Regions from separate parts of the Peribacillus sp. RS7 genome, predicted to be linked through region 3. Evidence: predicted binding sites of a transcription regulator. Region 3 holds the regulator's gene; each other region holds the start of a gene.
The links. Region 3 encodes CtsR, which represses protease genes until heat stress. Its sites were predicted from a motif close to ATGGTCAATAAAGGTCAAACA; they were not measured.
Positions count from the first base shown of each region.

Region 1: a site for CtsR is predicted at 3,688-3,708, ahead of clpP (ATP-dependent Clp endopeptidase proteolytic subunit ClpP). Genes of this name have one in related genera too.
Region 2: a site for CtsR is predicted at 3,711-3,731, ahead of clpB (ATP-dependent chaperone ClpB). Genes of this name have one in related genera too.

Region 1 covers NZ_CP168135.1:1,693,977-1,699,733, reverse strand. The annotation lists gene rapZ (RNase adapter RapZ) at 1-631, shown strand, start outside; gene yvcK (YvcK family protein) at 621-1,607, shown strand; gene whiA (DNA-binding protein WhiA) at 1,675-2,628, shown strand; gene ACDZ29_RS08805 (HPr family phosphocarrier protein) at 2,649-2,906, shown strand; gene clpP (ATP-dependent Clp endopeptidase proteolytic subunit ClpP) at 3,017-3,625, opposite strand; tRNA gene ACDZ29_RS08795 (tRNA-Arg) at 3,915-3,986, shown strand; gene rpoN (RNA polymerase factor sigma-54) at 4,316-5,653, shown strand; gene ACDZ29_RS08785 (glutaredoxin family protein) at 5,659-5,757, shown strand, end outside.
Region 2 covers NZ_CP168135.1:3,368,331-3,374,087, reverse strand. The annotation lists gene ACDZ29_RS16955 (hydrolase) at 1-524, opposite strand, end outside; gene ACDZ29_RS16950 (YjzD family protein) at 818-1,009, shown strand; gene clpB (ATP-dependent chaperone ClpB) at 1,084-3,666, opposite strand; gene ACDZ29_RS16940 (FAD-dependent monooxygenase) at 3,895-5,094, opposite strand; gene ACDZ29_RS16935 (cupin domain-containing protein) at 5,222-5,757, opposite strand, start outside.
Region 3 covers NZ_CP168135.1:2,164,068-2,169,824, forward strand. The annotation lists rRNA gene ACDZ29_RS11065 (23S ribosomal RNA) at 1-2,604, shown strand, start outside; rRNA gene rrf (5S ribosomal RNA) at 2,669-2,784, shown strand; gene ACDZ29_RS11075 (CtsR family transcriptional regulator) at 3,161-3,622, shown strand; gene ACDZ29_RS11080 (hypothetical protein) at 3,644-4,195, shown strand; gene ACDZ29_RS11085 (protein arginine kinase) at 4,192-5,268, shown strand; gene clpC (ATP-dependent protease ATP-binding subunit ClpC) at 5,392-5,757, shown strand, end outside.

The sequences.
Region 1 (5,757 bases), 470 kb from region 3:
ATCACCAAGAATCCTTTTTCTTGAAGCGGATGATGATTCCTTGGTACGCAGATATAAGGAAACGAGAAGGACCCATCCTCTTGCTCCATTAGGCCGGCCATTGGAAGGCATTAAAATGGAACGGGAACTTTTGGACGAATTGAAGGGAAGGGCTCAGTTGATTTTTAATACTTCACAACTTAAACCGCGCGAATTGAGGGAGAAAATCGCTTCTGAATTTTCTGCGGATAAAAGTGTAGGTTTTACAGTCAATGTCATGTCCTTCGGATTCAAGCATGGTCTGCCCATAGATGCTGACCTTGTGTTTGATGTACGTTTCCTGCCAAATCCATATTATATTGACCATATGAGGCCAAAGACTGGTTTGGAACAGGAAGTGTCGAGTTACGTTTTAAAATGGAGTGAGACTCAAAAGTTCTTGGAAAAGGTGACAGATCTGCTTGCCTTCATGCTTCCATATTATAAACGTGAAGGAAAAGCACAGCTTGTTGTTGCGATTGGTTGTACAGGCGGTCAGCATCGTTCTGTAGCATTGACGGAGTATATTTCAAACCACTTCAAAAAAGATTACAGGGTTCAAGTATCACATCGCGATATCGAAAAAAGTAAGGGGAAAGCAGATGTTAGATAATAAGAAACAACCTAAGGTTGTAATCATCGGAGGGGGAACTGGCCTTCCTGTTTTGTTGAGGGGTTTAAAGAAACATCCAGTTGATATAACGGCAATCGTTACGGTAGCTGATGATGGTGGAAGTTCAGGTCGCCTTCGCGAGGATATGGATATCCCCGCGCCAGGTGATATCCGTAACGTGCTGGCTGCGTTATCGGATGTAGAGCCTCTTGTTGAACAAATGTTTCAACATCGCTTTCAAAGTAAAAATGAGCTGTCCGGGCATTCGCTGGGGAATTTGATACTTGCGGCTATGACCTCGTTGACTGGGGATTTTGTCCATGCAATCCAGGAAATGAGTAAATTCCTTAATGTCCGCGGTAAAGTGCTTCCGGCTGCCAACCAAAGCGTGGTTCTTCATGCGAAGATGGATGACGGAACGGTTGTTACTGGAGAATCCAAGATTCCCTTTTCAGGAAAGAAAATAAAAAAAGTATTTCTGTCTCCTCAACATATAAAGCCGCTGAGTGAAACTCTCCAGGAAATCAAGCAGGCAGATCTAATTGTCATCGGTCCAGGAAGCTTATATACTAGCATTCTGCCTAACTTACTTGTCCCGGGTCTAGGAGAAGAAGTTGCCCGTTCCAAGGCTAAGAAGGTGTACATTTGCAATTTGATGACACAAGCCGGCGAGACGCTGGATTATAGTGCGAGCGATCATATAAAAGCTATATATGACCATATGGGGAATGCATATATTGACAGGATACTTGTTAATAATGAAGAAATACCAACCGAAATTCAGCAACGTTATCAAGCTGAATATGCTAAACCGGTTATGTATGATGTGGAAAGTTTGAAAAGAATGGGTCTTGAGATCATACAAGAACGCATTTTCAGCTATGAAGGGAATGTAATACGCCATGACACGAAAAAAGTGGCGGATTTGCTTTATAATATGCTTGTAAATGAAACAAAAAGCCACATAGTTCCGTAGATATAAGCGGGGACGGTTTTTTGATTGATAAAAATAGATTACCTGCGTTCGATTGGGGGTGAAATGGATGTCTTTTGCTTCAGAAACTAAAAAAGAGCTTACTACATTAGAGGGAAAGGATTGCTGCGGAAAAGCGGAATTGTGTGCGCTTATCCGGATGAACGGATCCCTTTCATTTTCTAATCGGAAGCTTGTTGTGGATATTCAAACTGAAAATGCTGCGATTGCCAGAAGGATATATACGCTGCTGAAAAAAAGTTATGAGGTCCAGGTCGAGCTTTTGGTCCGTAAAAAGATGAAGCTTAAAAAGAATAATGTTTATATTGTCAGGATGTCATCAGGAGGGCAGCGGATTTTAACCGATTTGGAAATTTTAGGCGATGGCTTTGAAATTCTCCATGCCATATCCGATACTATTGTTGGGAAGAAATGCTGTAAGCGTTCATACCTAAGAGGTGCATTTCTTGCGGGGGGTTCGGTAAACAATCCGGAAACGTCTTCCTATCACCTTGAGATTTTCTCACTTTATAAAGAGCACAATGATGCCCTTTGTGAGCTAATGAATAAGTTTGGCTTGAAGGCCAAGACACTTGAACGCAAAAAAGGGTACATCATTTATTTGAAAGAAGCCGAAAAGATTGCCGAGTTTTTAAGTATAGTTGGTGCCCATTCAGCTTTATTAAGGTTCGAGGATGTACGGATTGTCCGTGATATGCGTAATTCAGTGAATCGACTTGTGAATTGTGAAACAGCCAATTTGAACAAAACGATTGGTGCCTCATTGCGCCAGGTTGAAAATATCCATTACATTGAGGATACGGTGGGACTAAGCATTTTACCGGATAAGCTTCGGGAAATTGCGGAGCTTAGGATAGCATTTCAGGATATAACCTTAAAGGAACTTGGAGAAATGGTATCCGGAGGAAACATCAGTAAGTCCGGAATTAATCACAGATTGCGAAAGATTGATGAAATAGCTGACAGGCTCCGTGGGGGAGAGGCTATTTCTGCGAAAAAATAAAGCTAACAGGGGAGATCAAGATGGTGGAAAAACAAGTTGAGGTAAAATTGAAAACGGGTTTACAAGCCCGGCCGGCGGCTCTTTTTGTACAAGAAGCTAACCGCTTTCATTCAGATGTTTTTCTTGAAAAAGAAGGAAAGAAAGTGAATGCAAAAAGTATAATGGGATTAATGAGCCTTGCCATCAGTTCTGGCGTGTCCGTGAAGTTAATCGTCGAAGGACGCGATGAAAAAGAAGCATTAGAGGCATTGGAAGAGTTCGTTCAGCAAGAGGGTTAAAAGAAGAGGATGCCTAAAAGTGCATCCTTTTCTTTTATATTCTTCAGATTAAGAAAAAAGCTCCGAAAGTCGCTTAAGACGACTTCCGGAGCCTTTTTGTATAATAATTATTATTTAGAGTCTTTTTTATCATCAAGAGCGCTGCGTGTGATTACTTTGTCAATCAATCCATATTCAAGAGCCCTTTCGGAAGTCATGAAGTTATCACGCTCCGTATCTCTTTGAAGGACTTCAATAGGTTGACCAGTACGTTCTGCTAATATTTGGTTCAGTTTATCTTTCAAGTGAAGGATACGGCGGGCTGCAATTTCAATTTCAGTAGCTTGACCTTGAGCTCCTCCAAGTGGTTGGTGAATCATGACTTCACTGTTTGGCAACGCATAACGTTTGCCTTTTTCACCAGCTGCCAATAGGAATGCACCCATGGAAGCAGCCATACCGATGCATACAGTGGATACATTAGGTTTGATATATTGCATAGTATCGTAAATGGCCATACCGGAAGTGATGCTTCCACCGGGGCTGTTGATATATAGAGTGATATCTTTTTCAGGATTTTCTGCTTCTAAAAATAGTAATTGAGCTACAATTGAGTTGGAAACATTATCGTCAATTGCACTTCCTAGCATAATGATCCGGTCTTTTAATAAACGGGAGTAAATATCGTAGGCACGCTCCCCACGACTTGTTTGTTCGATAACTGTAGGAATTAAATTCATGTTCATTTCCTCCTTCGATTAAGAGAATCATTTAAATTCTTTATGTATGTATGATACACTTTTTGGTCAATTTAGGTCAAACAAAACAAACCCTATAATGGATAATTTGTTCGACAATTTTCTGGCCAAGGCTCCTTCCTGATAGATTGCTTTATATATTATGCCGCACAGGGATGAATTTCCACATTACCCATAATACCCAAAAGGCGAAGTTTTAAACCTGATAACCCTTGCAAAGGATGGGATTCTATCATATAATGAAGTCTGTCGAAAAAATATTTTCTATTACGCCCTCGTAGTGCAACGGATAGAACGCAAGCCTCCGAAGCTTGAAATGCAGGTTCGATTCCTGCCGAGGGCATTACCAATCTTCTGCTTAATAAAGTGGGGGATTTTTTATTGGCCATTTTTAAAAGGTCGCATCAATTGGGTTCTTGCGGTTTTTGATGGATTTACTCGATTTCCGTAAAATTCCATCGAATCTTGCTATGTCAGCTTTCTTTGGAAAATATTCGCCCACACCTTTGAAAAATGGTGATTTTTCAATAAAAGTAGTTGTGAAAATTGCATTTCTAACATATAGTATTTAAAACAAATACACTATTCAGAAATAAACGTAAGCGTTTTCATGGGTTTTTGTGTAGAATTTTCTCCTGATAATGTAAAATGGAGTGGGGGAGGGATGAATCGATGAGTATGAATATGAAAGCAGGACTTTTTCAACAGCAAACATTAAAGATGGCAATGACCCAGGAGCTAATGCAGGCTATTACATTGCTGCAATACTCCTCACAGGAGCTATCGGCTTTCTTAGAAAATAAAATGGTGGAAAATCCATTACTGTCCCTAGATCAGCCAACATCGGCTTTATTTCAGCCAACCTTTGACCGGAAAAAGGGTAAACGTACTCTTAAAAATACGTATGATGCCAACTATTGGATTGAACAGATCAGTGAAGATACTCTATCGCTTGAACAGCATGTCATGTCCCAGGTGAATCACCAGCAACTTTCCGGTGAGCAGCAGAAGGCAATGCTGCTATTAATTCATAATCTTGATGAAAACGGTTACTTAAGAACTCAGCTGGAGGATATATGTGTTCCAGGAATTTCTTCAGTCGTGTTGGAAGAGAGCCTTTCGATTTTACAGCAACTCGAGCCACATGGAATTGCAGCAAGAAATCTCCAAGAGTGCCTTTTGCTTCAGGTAAAAGCAGAAGGGGTGAATCAGCTGGCAGAATCGATCATAGAAAACCATTTCCTCGATTTTGCTGAAAAGCGTTGGAAAGACTTAAGTAAGAAAATCGGTGTTACAATGAAGGAGATTCAAGAAGTATTTGATTATGTCCAGACGTTGAACCCGCGTCCAGCTTCACTATTTTTTCAGGAAAAACCTTCTTATATAGTGCCGGACGTGGTCGTGGAAGTTCGTGATGGGATACTGCTTGTCGGGAATTATGACGGCAACTCTCCCAATCTTAATGTGGATAAAGGGTATTTAAACCAAATGAAGAGCCATAAGGACCAGGGAGTGCAAAAGTTTATCCAGGATAAGTGGCAGGAGTATCAATGGATCTCTAGAGGGATCCAACAGAGAAAAGAAACGATACTGAAGGTTATTCAATGCATCGTCGAAAAACAGCCGGCGTGCTTTCATCATGGCTTGAACTATTTGAAGCCGATGACGATGAAGGAAGTCGCCGATGAGCTTGGTATACATGAGTCCACAGTAAGCCGGGCCGTTAAAGGGAAATACGTGCAGACGCCATTTGGCACGATAGAGATGCGGATATTTTTCACTACTTCTTTACAGTCAGTCGGCCTTGATGAGGATATGTCGGGCATGCAAGCAAAAAAGAGCCTCCAGGCAGCCATCAATGGTGAAAATAAACAAAAGCCGCTTTCGGATCAAGACTTGGCGGAACGATTGAAAGAGGAGCATGGAATTATCCTCGCACGTCGAACCGTTGCCAAATACCGGGAACAATTAGGGATCCCTTCTTCATCTAAACGAAAAAGATATGATTGAAAAGGATGAGTGGTTTGGAATCAAATGCGTTTGTTTTATATAGTCGGGATAAATGTCCATTATGTGATAAGGCCAAGCAGATACTTGAAGAAGTGAAATTTGAG
Region 2 (5,757 bases), 1.2 Mb from region 3:
TCATCAGTGTCCAGAATATGCTGTTCACATTCTGCCGGATCGAGCTCATATGCAGCAGCGACCTCGGACAGCCACTTTTTATAGAAGAACTTATTTTCCTTTTCTTTCTCCAGTTGAGCTTTCAAGGAAAAAACCGGATCGATTAATACGACAGAACGTATTTTATTTCCAAGTTCATTCATTAGCTTTAAGGCAAGGAGCGCGCCTGTCCCCTCTGCCAATATATGAAACCTTTGATTGACTATTTCTTTTTTCATGAAAAGGATATATAGGTTAAGGGAAAGGTCCATTGCTTTAGGGCTGCCCCAGTTGGCTCCGTGAAAATTGGATGAGAATAGCGTGTATCCGTATTCCTTTAAATATTCCAATATCCGCAACCTGCCTGGATGCTGCAGCCAAAAGCTGCTGTCTTTTTCGACAAAATGACTACGGTCTCCAATTACCATTACGGAAAAACCACTGGGCCGCTCTGGATAATAGATGATATTCCATTGGTCATCAATTTGAAAAGTTCGTTGTTCCATCGGTCTAACTCCTTTAAGGAATATTACTACTACTATATTAATTTATGACGAAAAATAGAAAGGGTCAGTGGTAACGCCTAACTTCTTATCTTAAATTAACCAAGCTGGGATGGTTTTTTTTTATTAAATACCCAGAATTTCCCTTTTAACATAGGTACCAACTAGACTGCCTGAAAACTTCTCTTATGATTTAAGGTAATGAATTATTTAATGGTTATTATTAAAAACACGTTTTAACTGTATATTAATTATGGTAAGATAAAAATGAATGTAGTGGAATGAGGTGAAATTCGATGCGTTATGCTTGGACAATTTTTTGGACATTCTTATTAGTGCATATGACTGTATATGTTGTTTCTTCCATGATCGGAGTTTCATACGATGCTGCGCAGGGGACGATTTTAGGAGTAGCTGCTGCTATCCTGATTTGCATCATCCCTGCTATCATGCCTGCTGGGCCAGCAAAAGACTCTCATCAACATTAAGAAACAAAAAGAGGACATCCTTTTTAGGATGTCCTTTTTGTTATACCGTACTTTGCTTTCGGGTAAACTACATTTTATATGAGGACCAATTCATCATGATCATAATCAATCGTTATTTCCAGTCCAACTGTCCCAGCTATGATCTTACGGGCGATTTTCGTTTCAAGATGCTTTTGGATGAATCGCTTCAATGGTCTGGCCCCATATACCGGATCATATCCCTGGTCCGCAATGAATTCCTTAGCCGCTTCAGTGACGTTCAGGATAATATTTTGTTCAGTTAACCTTACTTGTAATTGTTGAACCATTTTTTCTACGATTTCAACGATTTCTTGTTTCGTAAGAGGTTTGAATAAAACAATGTCATCTACGCGATTCAAAAATTCCGGACGGAAATGCCCTCTTAATTCTTTAAAGACTTGATCTTTTATTTCGTCTTCAATTCCACCATCAATCAGGTTGGACTGCAACAAGAAATGGGAACCGATATTGGAAGTCATGATGATCACTGTATTTTTACAGTTGATTGTTCTGCCCTGGGAGTCCGTTATCCTACCATCATCCAACATTTGCAGCAAAATATTGAAGACTTCAGGATGCGCCTTTTCAATTTCATCCAATAATACCACTGAGTATGGGTTTCTCCTAATTGCCTCCGTTAGTTGGCCGCCTTCCTCAAAACCAACATATCCAGGAGGTGCACCAACAAGGCGGGACACGGAATGTTTCTCCATATATTCCGACATATCGATTCGGATCATATGTTCTTCACTATCGAATAGCGTTTCTGCCAAAGCTTTTACCAGTTCAGTTTTACCTACTCCAGTCGGCCCCAGGAAAATGAATGAACCAATCGGTCTGTTGGGGTCCTTAATTCCAGCCCTTGCCCGTAAAACAGCATCGGATACTAGTTCCACCGCTTCTCCCTGACCTATTACGCGTTCATGCAGGATATCAGAAAGGCGAAGCAGCTTCTCCCTTTCACTTTCCACCAGCTTGCTTACGGGAATCCCCGTCCACCTTGCAACAATCGAGGCAATTTCCTCCTCAGTCACTTCTTGGCGAAGCAACCGTGATTCCTGTTTTTCCTTTTCCAATTCATCTTCCATTGCTTCCAATTCTTTTTGAAGCTGTGGAATCCTTCCGTGCCGAAGTTCTGCTGCCCTGTTAAGGTCATAGTCATTCTCTGCCTGTTCCAGCTCATGGCGCAGTTTCTCAAGCTCTTCACGTTGATCCTGCACCTTTTGAAGAGCTGATTTCTCCATTTGCCATTTGGACTTCATGCTATTCGCTTGATCCTGAAGTTCTGATAGTTCTTTTTGAAGCACTTCCAGCCTTGCTTTGCTTTGAGGGTCCTCCTCATTCTTCAAGGCCGCTTCTTCAATTTCAAGTTGCATGACTTTTCTCGTGATTTCATCCAACTCGGAGGGCATTGAATCGATTTCCATTCGGATCATCGCACAAGCTTCATCCACAAGATCTATCGCTTTATCCGGTAGGAATCGCTCCGTTATATATCGGTTCGAAAGGACAGAGGCTGCAACGATCGCCCGATCATGTATCCTGACGCCATGGTGAATTTCAAACCGTTCCTTTAATCCACGCAAAATTGAAATCGTATCTTCCACATCCGGTTCAGGAACCAGAACCTGTTGGAAACGGCGTTCAAGAGCCGGATCCTTTTCAATATATTGTCGATATTCATCCAGGGTTGTTGCACCGATACAGTGCAGCTCCCCTCGTGCAAGCATCGGCTTTAACATATTCCCGGCATCAAGCGCGCCATCCGTTCTTCCGGCCCCAACAATTGTATGCAATTCATCAATGAATAAAAGGATTTTGCCGTCACTTTTCTTGATTTCATTCAACACCGCTTTTAGCCTTTCCTCAAATTCACCGCGGAATTTTGCCCCTGCGACAAGCGCACTCATATCAAGTGAAAAAACGGTCTTGTCCTTTAATCCTTCCGGCACATCCTTTCTCACGATCCTTTGTGCCAACCCTTCGACAATGGCTGTTTTACCAACTCCAGGTTCTCCAATTAATACAGGATTATTTTTCGTTTTACGTGAGAGTATCCGAATGACGTTACGGATTTCCGTATCTCGACCGATTACGGGATCGACCTTCCCTGATTTAACCTCAGCAACGAGATCTCTGCCGTATTTTTTAAGTACCTCATATGTGCTTTCAGGATTTTGATTAGTCACTCGTTGATTCCCCCTTATATCGTTTATAACCTGTTTTGCTTTATCATAATCAATCCCATATGATGAAAAAAGCCTGTTTACATTCGTTTTATTGACCTGCAACGACGCAAGAAGTATATGTTCGACAGATAAATATTCATCTTCCCACATCTGCATTTCTTTTTCGGCAGCGGTCAAAATTCCCTGTAAGGAGGATGACATGTAAACCTGGGAAACACTTCCGCTCACTTCCGGTAATCGATCCAGTTCCCTAGTAAGCTCTATATCAAATTGATTCATCGGTTTATCAGATTCCGATAAAATCCTGATTAATAAACTTTCATCCTGTTCCATTAAAATCTTTAATAAATGAAGCTCCGTCAGCTCGGGATTCCCTCTATCTTTAGCTAGCTCCTGGCCGCCAATGATTGCCTGTTGGGTTCTCTCCGTCATTTTATTAATATCCATCTTAAAACCTCCCATTCATCTATTTCATGAACGAAACCCCTCTTAATTTGACCAAGTTTGACCTTTATATTTTCATTATACTTCTAATTCTCCCCATGTAAAGGAATGTTATAAAAATGCAATTATGGAGGATGAACGGCAAAAGCCTTTCTTCATAAAGAAGAAAGGCAAAACCCATCTGTAAATTCATTACATCCCATCATAAGATTTTTATGAAACGAATCAGCTTTATGCTTTCACGGCCATTTTATTATAACCATGAAATTCATCGACGAATTTGAAATCCTTATCCGTGCGACCTGCAAGGATTGTATCTCTGAGCAGAATTCCGGCATCGGTCTCATTGTGGATGATTTCCCCCCACATTCTAGCGCTGGTTTGAACATTCGCCGTACGCGGAATCCGTTCCTCTTGGTAGTCCAAAAATGCCTGTTCAATGTCATTCCCATGCTTATGAAGCATATCCGCCATATAAGCTGCATCTTCTAAAGCCTGGCAAGCCCCTTGTGCCAAGTATTGAAGCATCGGATGTGCAGCATCGCCCGTTAGCGTAATCTTCCCTTTTGTCCAATTATCAATTGGTAAACGGTCATACATTGGCCAGCGGCGTTGCCGTTGAATGAATGAAATTGCATTCTGAACAAGCTCACAAGTTCCGGCGAATACATGATCCATTTCTTCGGGGGTACCCCATTGATCTGTTTTTTCGTTTTCTTCCGTGTATTGAGAACTTTTGAAGACCACCACTTGGTTGTATAGTTCTCCCCTTCTAACCGGGTATTGAACAAGATGAAGGTTTGGTCCAATCCACATATATACATCATCTAAATCTCCATGACTCGTAACCTCTTCCATCGGAATCGCTCCTCTGTATGCAACATATTGTGAGCAGACCGGTTGATCTTCAACAAACAGTTTCCGTGCATTGGACCATAATCCATCGGCTCCAATGACAGCCGTTCCTGAATGTTGGGACCCGTTGGCAGAAGTAACCGTCACTTCACCCTCATTTTCTACTGTTTCAATAATGGTTTGGTTCGTTACCAGTTCAATATACGGGTTCATATCACAGGCCTCAGCCAGTACTTTATGCAAATCGGAACGATGCAAAACAATATAAGGCGCTCCATATCTTTCTTTATAAACATCACCTAAATCCAAAGCGGAAAGCTCTTTTCCAGAAAAAGCATCCATCAGTACCAATCTTTTTGGAAAGACTGCTATTTCATTGATTTTTTCCATGACGCCTAAACGCTTTAATACGTTGGTTGCATTTGCGGCAAGCTGAATTCCTGCACCAATTTCACCAAATTCGGGAGCTTGTTCAAGGACCTTTACATACTGTTTAGTTTCTGCGATTCCTAAAGCAGTTGCCAATCCGCCAATTCCCCCACCGATAACGATGAATGGTTTTTTTTCTGTGTTCATCATCAATTCCCCCTATATTAAGTAGCTTTTAGCCAATGTTGTGGACCAATACCATAGTAAGCGTTTTCATTCAACTGGCATTCTATATATTCATTAGGATCATTCTGAAAGTTTCAACCGATTATTTTCAAACCAAAACAGGCTTGAATTCACTTTCAACCTTTTGGTAACCATTGTTTGTGTCTAATGCCTGTTGCTGTTCCAAATCGAATCTCTCCATTATTGGTAGGTCGTTTACCGAGAATAAGTAAGAATCGGCTTCTGCAACATGCTCATGCCAAACCCAATTCGGAACGACGAAATAATCTCCCTTGGACCAATCAAAACGCACTCCATTAATGACCGTATAGCCTGAACCTTGGTGCACTTGATAGATTGTGGAATGGGTATGGCGATGTGCTTTGGTATGGAATCCTTTTGGCAGTTTCTGCATCCATGCCCCCATCGTGGGATTTGCCGTTTGTCCATTTGAAGGATTGATATATTCCACAGCAAAACCTTCAAATGGATCTGGTTCGAAGTTCATTAATCCTTCTATCGCTGCTTTGGTGCCTTTCCATTTGTAGTTGGCAAGCGGTGCCACTTGTGAATAACGATCGGATATCGGACGAACCATTCCGCCTTGATAACGGAGCTCTGAAAAATCATCAGGCCGTTTAGGCG
Region 3 (5,757 bases):
CGGGGTAAATGAAGTGACCTGGAAAGGTCCGTCAAAGAAGGTAAAAACCCTGTAGTTGAAACTTCGTTCCCTCCTGAGTGGATCCTGAGTACGGCGGGACACGAGAAATCCCGTCGGAAGCAGGGAGGACCATCTCCCAAGGCTAAATACTCCCTAGTGACCGATAGTGAACCAGTACCGTGAGGGAAAGGTGAAAAGCACCCCGGAAGGGGAGTGAAATAGATCCTGAAACCGTGTGCCTACAAGTAGTCAAAGCCCGTTAATGGGTAATGGCGTGCCTTTTGTAGAATGAACCGGCGAGTTACGATTTCATGCGAGGTTAAGTTGATAAGACGGAGCCGCAGCGAAAGCGAGTCTGAATAGGGCGAATGAGTATGAGGTCGTAGACCCGAAACCAGGTGATCTACCCATGTCCAGGGTGAAGTTCAGGTAACACTGAATGGAGGCCCGAACCCACGCACGTTGAAAAGTGCGGGGATGAGGTGTGGGTAGCGGAGAAATTCCAATCGAACCTGGAGATAGCTGGTTCTCTCCGAAATAGCTTTAGGGCTAGCCTCAAGATGAGAGTATTGGAGGTAGAGCACTGATTGGACTAGGGGCCCCCAACGGGTTACCGAATTCAGTCAAACTCCGAATGCCAAATACTTATTCTTGGGAGTCAGACTGCGAGTGATAAGATCCGTAGTCGAAAGGGAAACAGCCCAGACCACCAGCTAAGGTCCCAAAGTATACGTTAAGTGGAAAAGGATGTGGAGTTGCTTAGACAACCAGGATGTTGGCTCAGAAGCAGCCACCATTTAAAGAGTGCGTAATAGCTCACTGGTCGAGTGACTCCGCGCCGAAAATGTACCGGGGCTAAACGTATCACCGAAGCTGTGGATTGACACCATTAGGTGTCGATGGTAGGAGAGCGTTCTAAGGGCGTTGAAGTCAGACCGGAAGGACTGGTGGAGCGCTTAGAAGTGAGAATGCCGGTATGAGTAGCGAAAGAAGGGTGAGAATCCCTTCCACCGAATGCCTAAGGTTTCCTGAGGAAGGCTCGTCCGCTCAGGGTTAGTCGGGACCTAAGCCGAGGCCGAAAGGCGTAGGCGATGGACAACAGGTTGATATTCCTGTACCACCTATACATCGTTTGAACGATGGGGGGACGCAGAAGGATAGGGTAAGCGCGCTGTTGGATATGCGCGTCCAAGCAGTTAGGCCGGAAACGAGGCAAATCCCGTTTCCATTAAGGCGGAGCTGTGATGGCGAGGGAAATATAGTACCGAAGTTCCTGATTCCACGCTGCCAAGAAAAGCCTCTAGTGAGATGTAAGGTGCCCGTACCGCAAACCGACACAGGTAGGCGAGGAGAGAATCCTAAGGTGTGCGAGAGAACTCTCGTTAAGGAACTCGGCAAAATGACCCCGTAACTTCGGGAGAAGGGGTGCTTTTTAGGGTGAATAGCCCGGAAAAGCCGCAGTGAATAGGCCCAGGCGACTGTTTAGCAAAAACACAGGTCTCTGCGAAGCCGCAAGGCGAAGTATAGGGGCTGACACCTGCCCGGTGCTGGAAGGTTAAGGGGAGAGGTTAGCGCAAGCGAAGCTTTGAACCGAAGCCCCAGTAAACGGCGGCCGTAACTATAACGGTCCTAAGGTAGCGAAATTCCTTGTCGGGTAAGTTCCGACCCGCACGAAAGGTGTAACGATCTGGGCACTGTCTCAACGAGAGACTCGGTGAAATTATAGTACCTGTGAAGATGCAGGTTACCCGCGACAGGACGGAAAGACCCCGTGGAGCTTTACTGCAGCCTGATATTGAATTTTGGTACAGCTTGTACAGGATAGGTAGGAGCCTGAGAAGCCGGAGCGCTAGCTTCGGTGGAGGCGTTGGTGGGATACTACCCTGGCTGTATTGAAATTCTAACCCGCGCCCCTTATCGGGGTGGGAGACAGTGTCAGGTGGGCAGTTTGACTGGGGCGGTCGCCTCCTAAAGAGTAACGGAGGCGCCCAAAGGTTCCCTCAGAATGGTTGGAAATCATTCGTAGAGTGTAAAGGCACAAGGGAGCTTGACTGCGAGACCTACAAGTCGAGCAGGGACGAAAGTCGGGCTTAGTGATCCGGTGGTTCCGCATGGAAGGGCCATCGCTCAACGGATAAAAGCTACCCCGGGGATAACAGGCTTATCTCCCCCAAGAGTCCACATCGACGGGGAGGTTTGGCACCTCGATGTCGGCTCATCGCATCCTGGGGCTGTAGTCGGTCCCAAGGGTTGGGCTGTTCGCCCATTAAAGCGGTACGCGAGCTGGGTTCAGAACGTCGTGAGACAGTTCGGTCCCTATCCGTCGCGGGCGCAGGAAATTTGAGAGGAGCTGTCCTTAGTACGAGAGGACCGGGATGGACGCACCGCTGGTGTACCAGTTGTCTTGCCAAAGGCATAGCTGGGTAGCTACGTGCGGACGGGATAAGTGCTGAAAGCATCTAAGCATGAAGCCCCCCTCAAGATGAGATTTCCCATGGCGCAAGCTAGTAAGATCCCTGAAAGATGATCAGGTTGATAGGTCAGAGGTGGAAGCGTGGCGACATGTGGAGCTGACTGATACTAATAGATCGAGGACTTAACCAACGCTTTTTAAAAAATGAAATACCTTCTTATTATCTAGTTTTGAAGGAACAACGTTCCTTTATTGTTTGGTGGCGATAGCGAAGAGGTCACACCCGTTCCCATTCCGAACACGGCAGTTAAGCTCTTCAGCGCCGATGGTAGTTGGGGGTTTCCCCCTGTGAGAGTAGGACGCCGCCAAGCCATATCTAAGATCAGCCATTCTGGCTGGTCTTTTTTAATATTCTAATTAACGAATAGGTTTTTTATCTCCAGGGTCAGCATAGGGCTGGATCTATTTGTTGGTTAAAATACCATTAGAGGGAACGGACGAGCTGGAGAAAAAGGTTGAATTTAGGTGAAGGAGCTTTGAGGAGAAGAAAAAATTGCAGGTTTTGCATTTATCTTTTCAGGGTATTTATGTAAGATATTTCAACTTTAATGTTCAATGGGGTATGTAACTACATATAATTTGGAGAAAATGGATAATACAGAAAGAAAGTGCGTTTAAGTTGCAAAATGCATTTTTCCTTGTATAATAATAGTCAAATATAGTCAAAGTCAGAATGGAGGAGGCTGAGTGAGAAACATATCTGATGTTATCGAAACTTATTTGAAGCAAGTGCTGGAAATAAGTCAAAAAGATATCTTAGAGATTAAAAGAAGTGAAATAGCAGATAAATTTCAGTGTGTTCCTTCTCAAATCAATTACGTAATCAATACCCGGTTTACAATCGAGAGAGGTTATGTTGTAGAGAGTAAGCGTGGAGGCGGCGGTTATATACGCATCATGAAAGTGGAATCACAGGATTCCGTGCAACTTATTAACCAATTATTATCGCTTATTGGCTCTAGGGTAACTCAATCGATGGCTGAAGGAGTAATTTCCCGGCTGATGAATGAGGAAGTCATTAATGAAAGAGAAGCAAAGATTATGATGAGTGTCATAGATAGATCGGTGATTTATATCGACCTACCTGACCGCGATGAGCTTAGGGCAAGAATTTTAACTGCGATGCTTACGACTTTAAAATATAAATGAAACTGGCAGAGGTGATGAACGTTGATTTGCCAAGAATGTCATCAAAGGCCTGCTACCCTACACTTCACCAAAATCATCAATGGAAAAAAGACTGAAGTCATGATTTGTGAGAAATGTGCTCAGGAAAAAGGTGAGATGTTCATGGATGCAGGGGGACCTGGTTTTTCAATAAATAATTTATTAGCAGGATTGTTGAATATGGAGTCGAATATTCAACAGACAAAGGCAAATGCATTACCCAAATCGGAAGAGAGGCGTTGCCCGAATTGTCATCGTTCCTATAAAGAATTTGTCCATATTGGTAAGTTTGGCTGTGCCGAATGTTATAAAACATTCAATGAACAGTTAAACCCTATTTTAAAAAGGGTTCATAGCGGCAATACAGCACATATAGGGAAAATTCCAAAAAGGATTGGTGGCACCATATATCTTCGAAAGCAAATTTTGGATTTGAAAGAAGTTTTAAAGACCCACATTATTCAAGAGGAGTTTGAGAAAGCGGCAGAGGTAAGAGATAAGGTTCGTTCCCTTGAAAAAAGGTATGATGCACAAGAGGGAGGCGAGGAATTATGAGCTTGGAAAAGTTTGTAGAAAACGCCTTGAGTTCCTGGATGAGTGCCGAAGGGCCGGAGATCGATATTGTATTGAGTTCCAGGATTCGATTGGCCAGGAATTTCAAAGACTTTACCTTCCCAACCTCCTTTTCTAACGAAGAAGCTAAAAAAATAATTGAATTGGTCAAAAAAAGAATTGAAGAGGAAGTTACTCGAGAGATTGGGAAGCTGGAACTTCTAGAGATTGACCAATTACAGCCACTGGAAAAGCGCGTTCTCGTTGAAAAACATTTAATCAGCCCTCATTTAGTTGAGGAATCAGCGAAAAGCGCATGTCTCCTTTCGGAAAATGAAGAAATCAGTATCATGATAAACGAAGAGGATCATCTCCGTATTCAGTGTTTAATGTCGGGGTTGCAGCTAAAGGAAACTTTAAAGATTGCAAATGTTCTTGACGATTGGATTGAAGAATCCATAGACTATGCATATGATGAAGAAAGAGGATACCTAACTAGTTGTCCAACTAATGTGGGAACAGGATTAAGGGCTTCAGTCATGATGCATCTGCCAGGCCTGGTCCTTACTCAGCAAATGAATAATATCATACCGGCTATCAACCAATTGGGGTTGGTGGTACGAGGGATTTATGGAGAGGGCAGTCAAGCGTTAGGGAATATCTTTCAAATCTCTAATCAAATCACTCTCGGAAAGTCGGAGAGGGATATCGTTGAAGATCTAACAAGTGTAGTGCAACAAATCATAGCCCAGGAACGGTCAGCGCGGGATGCATTAGCGAGGACTTCCCACATACAATTAGAAGATAGAGTTTTCCGTTCATATGGGATATTGTCCAATGCTCGAATCATCGAGACCAAGGAAGCTGCTACCTGTATCTCAGATGTTAGGCTAGGTATAGATCTTGGGTATATAAAAAATATTTCTAAAAGCATTCTAAATGAGTTGATGATTTTGACACAGTCGGGATTTTTACAAAAGTATGCAGGTGGCCCTTTAAAATCCCATGAAAGGGATATCCGTAGAGCAGCACTCATCCGAGAACGCTTGAATTTCACGGAATCTTCCTCCTCATAGAGGTCATTATCCTCTTTGGTGAGTACCAATATTCATGAATAGATATGGAGCAAGAACCTGCCATTACTTAGAGAATTGTCTACAACTTTATTCAAAACGAAAATTCTTAAGGAGGAATTCCCTATGATGTTTGGTCGTTTTACTGAAAGAGCCCAGAAAGTATTAGCATTAGCCCAAGAAGAGGCAATCCGTTTAGGTCATAACAATATTGGCACGGAACATATTTTACTGGGCCTGGTCCGAGAAGGTGATGGCATTGCAGCCAAAGCGTTATATGCTCTTGGATTGGGACCGGATAAGATTCAGAAAGAAGTGGAAAATTTAATTGGCCGTGGACAGGATACGGCTCAAACGATACATTATACCCCAAGAGCTAAGAAAGTCATTGAGCTTTCCATGGATGAGGCGAGAAAATTAGGTCATTCATATGTTGGAACAGAGCATGTACTTCTTGGTCTGATACGAGAAGGGGAAGGTGTAGCCGCCCGC